Regions from separate parts of the Halomonas sp. G15 genome, predicted to be linked through region 1. Evidence: predicted binding sites of a transcription regulator. Region 1 holds the regulator's gene; the other holds the start of a gene.
What was found. Region 1 encodes sigma-54, which starts transcription at its own class of promoters, with help from an activator protein. Its sites were predicted from a motif close to TGGCACNNNNNTTGCTNT; they were not measured.
Positions count from the first base shown of each region.

Region 2: a site for sigma-54 is predicted at 1,175-1,192, ahead of glnA (glutamate--ammonia ligase). Genes of this name have one in related genera too.

Region 1 is NZ_JAJSPA010000001.1:263,863-266,063, reverse strand. Features, by position in the region: gene LWH48_RS01310 (RNA polymerase factor sigma-54) at 131-1,543, opposite strand; gene lptB (LPS export ABC transporter ATP-binding protein) at 1,688-2,201, opposite strand, start outside.
Region 2 is NZ_JAJSPA010000042.1:24,082-26,282, forward strand. Features, by position in the region: gene typA (translational GTPase TypA) at 1-127, opposite strand, end outside; gene LWH48_RS15485 (hypothetical protein) at 329-880, opposite strand; gene glnA (glutamate--ammonia ligase) at 1,328-2,201, shown strand, end outside.

The sequences.
Region 1 (2,201 bases):
CCCCGTGCCGACGCCCTGGATGTCGGTCATGACGCGGGTCATGCCAGCCGCTTGCGTTCGCTGGAGGAGGGGATGCCCATGGCCTCGCGGGTAAGCTTTGGAGAGTGCCACGGTGCGGCGCCGCGCGGGGTTATGCCAGCCGCTTGCGTTCGCTGGATGAGGGGATGCCCATGGCCTCGCGGTACTTGGCCACGGTCCTGCGCGCCACCTGGATCCCGGCTTCGTCGAGCAGGCTGACCAGCTTGCTGTCGGAGAGCGGCTTGCGTGGCGGTTCCGCCTGGATCAGCTTGCGGATGTGTGCGCGGATGGCGGTGCTGGAGTGGGCGTCGCCATCGCCCTCGCCGCGGACCTGGCTGGAGAAGAAGTACTTGAGTTCGAATACTCCCCGCGGCGTGTGGATGAACTTCTGGGTGGTGACCCGCGAGATGGTGGATTCGTGCATCTCCACCGCCTGGGCGATATCGGCCAGGATGAGTGGCTTCATCGCCTCTTCGCCGCGCTCGAGGAAGTCGAGCTGGCGGGCCAGGATCTCACGGCCCACTCGCAGGAGGGTGTCGTTGCGGCTGGACAGGCTCTTCATCAGCCAGCGCGCCTCCTGGAGGTGCTCCTTGAGGAACTGGTTGTCGTCACTCCTGACGGCGCGGCGCACCAGGGCGGCGTAATCGGGTTGAATGCGCAGCCTTGGCAGTGCCTCGGGGTTGAGTTCGACGTGCCAGCCACGCCGGTCGTGGAAGGCGACGAGGTCGGGGATCACATAGTCGTCGGTCACGCTGGCAAAGGCACTGCCGGGTCGTGGGTCCAGTCCTCGAACCAGGTTGATGGTGGCGTCGAGCGTGGCATCGTCCACCCCCAGACGCCGTTTGAGCAGGCGTCGGTCGCCGCTGGCCAGGGCCTCCAGGAACTGGCGTACCAGGCGCCGCGCCTGGGGCAGCAGCGGTGTGTCGTCGGGGAAGGCGGCGAGCTGCAGCTGCAGGCATTCGCGCAGGTCGCGTGCGAAGATGCCGGTGGGTTCGAACTGCTGCAGGCGCAGCAGCACCCGCTCCATCTCCGGGCTGCGCAGGTCGGCAAGGCCCTGCTGCTTCAGGCCGTCACGGATCTCGTCGAGGGGGGCGGCCAGGTAGCCGGCATCGTCCACGGCATCGATCAGGCTCTCGGCGATCTGTCGTGCCCGGGGATCGAGGTCGCTCATCGCCAGCTGCCAGGCGAGGTGGCTCTGGAGGCTCTGGCCCTGGGCCTGGCGCTCGAAATCGGGCCCCTCACCGCCGGCGGGCGCGCCCAGGTCCTGGTAGGTGTCGGACCAGTCGCTGTCGGTGACGAGCTGTTCGGGAATCTCGTTTGCCCAGTCGTCTTCCGCGGGCTCCTGAGTGGCCTGCTCGCCGAACCCGTCGTCGAGCTCCAGCAACGGGTTGTTCTCCATCGCCTGCTGGATCTCCTGGCGCAGGTCCAGGGTGGAGAGCTGCAGCAGGGCGATGGCCTGCTGCAGCTGGGGTGTCATGGTCAGCTGGGTGCCGACCCGCAACTGCAGGGATGCCTTCATGGCCATGGCAGGCGTCCTCCTGGCGTGTCGGAAAGCCTTACCCTAGCGCCTGGCCTCGCAGGGCGCAACAATCCTATAAGCAATAATCATGCCATTGATGGATTGCCCGCCGGAATATGAATATAGTGAGGCGCTTGTTCCGGCCGGTGATCACAGGCGGAAGTCTTCACCGAGGTAGACCTCGCGCACCCTCTGGTTGGCGAGGATCGATTCGGCGTCGCCCTCGGCGATGATCTTGCCGTCGCCGACGATATAGGCGCTGTCGCAGATGTCGAGGGTGTCGCGGACGTTGTGGTCGGTGATCAACACGCCGATGCCGCGGGCCTTGAGCTGGCGGATGATGCCCTTGATCTCGCCCACCGAGATCGGGTCGACCCCGGCGAAGGGCTCGTCGAGCAGGATGAAAGCGGGTTCCGTCGCCAGCGCCCTGGCGATCTCCACCCGGCGCCGCTCGCCGCCGGAAAGGCTCATGCCCGGGTTGTCGCGAATATGCGTGACATGGAACTCCTCGAGCAGCTGTTCCAGGCGTGCGCGACGCCCCTCCCGGTCGAGATCCTTGCGGGTCTCGAGGATGGCCATGATGTTGTCGGCCACCGACAGCTTGCGGAAGATCGAGGCCTCCTGGGGCAGGTAACCGATCCCAGCCCGGGCTCGCTCATGCATG
Region 2 (2,201 bases), on a different contig from region 1:
TGCGATCGAGGGTGCCGGACTGCTGGAGAAGCTTGTCGACCAGGGTGGTCTTGCCGTGGTCGACGTGCGCGATAATCGCAATGTTCCTGAGACTTTCGATATTTGAAGGACTTACGGTCGTGCTCATAAGGTGTGACTCGCTGATATGTACGCACCTATGTACACGTTCTGGTAAGTACCCTAGGCGCGGGGCAGGGATGTGGGACGCGCATTGTACAGACTAGCGGCGCCCAGGAGTAGCAAGTTTGCTGACTTGCCATGGCGTGCCCTCGAGCCCGGCCCGCTCGCCTCATCCTTGTTCTGGTCCCGTTACACCGTTTGGCTGTGGTTAGCTGCCCCGCTGATGTGGGGCGGCCAGCTCCAGGCGAGCCCCGCAGAGGCGCAGGCGCGCCACCAGATCGGTGAGGGCCTCGCGGTCGAGATCCGGGTCGCAGCCGCCAAGGCGCTCGTACCAGTGGCGTGTCAGGCAGATGCCGGCGATGGAGGTAGGCTTCCGCCGTCCCAGCAGGCGGGCGAACAGCCCCGGCGTGCTGCCGGGCAGGATCACGGCGTCGACCTCGCCGACGCTGACGCGTTGGGCCAGTTGCAGCAGGCTGCGGGTAGAGGAGAGAGAGCCAAGCACGGGAAACACCAGCACCGAGCCACTGGTCTTGGGGATGGCGGTGGCGAGCCGCTGGCCCAGAGGGGCTCCGGGCAGGCGCAGGTGGCGTGCCCCATGGCGGCGCGCGATGCCGGTGACCCGTGAATCCTGGGTATCGTCGACAACAACGAGCTCGAAGGATTGGTCGACGGCGAGGCTGGCCACCAGTGCCAGTTCTCGGGGTAGCCTGGCGCCGGCACTGCGTGCATCGATCAGTAGAGTGCCGTGAGGAGCGGCCATAGGCTCTCCGAGGCCAGGAGGAGGCTCCGTGTGGCGGCCAGGAGACGCGGCCGGCGGGGAGTGTTGTAATCAAGTGTAGCGTGAAGTTATTGAATGTATCAAAGGCGCGTTGCCGACACTGGCTGGTGGTTCGTGATGGTGCGTACTGCCCGGGTTTTGCACCGTTGTGGTGCGGTTTATGTCAGGCGATCTCGACCAGCGAGCCGGTGCGTCATTGGAGTGCAGCCGGCATCTCGGGTAATAGATAATTTATTCAATGGGTTGCGGAATACATGCGAGCATGGAGTGCAGGGTTGGCACGCTGCCTGCATTGTTATGGTCAGCGCCCGGGATGCCGGGCCGTCGTGGGCAGTGTGCCTGCGGCGTGCTACAACAGCTTGCTGGGGTTCCAGCATCGTGATGCCTGAATCACCTCAACCATCGAGCCACGCTCAACCGGAGGACACCATGTCTGCCAAGACGCTCGCCCTGATCGAAGAACATGACGTCAAGTGGGTCGACCTGCGCTTCACCGATACCATCGGCAAGGAGCAGCACGTCACCATCCCCGCCCGGGAAGTGGATGAGGAGTTCTTCGAGAACGGACAGATGTTCGACGGCTCTTCCATCTCCGGCTGGAAGGGCATCAACGAATCCGACATGATCCTGCGCCCGGAGGATGGTACCGCCTTCCTGGATCCCTTCACCGAGGATTCCACCCTGGTGCTGCGCTGCGACATCATCGAGCCGGCCACCATGCAGGGCTATGATCGCGATCCGCGCTCCATCGCCAAGCGCGCCGAGGCCTACCTGCAGTCCACCGGCCTGGGCGACACCGCCTTCTTCGGCCCTGAGCCCGAGTTCTTCATCTTCGATGAGGTGCACTGGAAGTCCGATATCGAAGGCGCCATGTACAAGATCTCCTCCGAGGAGGGCGCCTGGGCCACCGATCGACCCATCGAGGGCGGCAACCTGGCCCACCGTCCGCGGGTCAAGGGCGGCTACTTCCCGGTGCCCCCGGTAGACAGCTTCCACGACATCCGCGGCGCCATGTGCAACACCCTGGAGGCGATCGGCCAGAGCGTCGAGGTGCACCACCACGAGGTGGCCAACGCCGGCCAGAACGAGATCGGGGTCAAGTTCAACACCCTGGTCAAGAAGGCCGACGAGGTCCAGGAGATGAAGTACGTGATCCACAACGTGGCTCACGCCTACGGCAAGACCGCTACCTTCATGCCCAAGCCGCTGGTCGGCGACAACGGCAGCGGCATGCACGTGCACCAGTCCTTCTGGAAGGAGGGCACCAACCAGTTCGCGGGTGACGAGTACGCTGGCCTCTCCG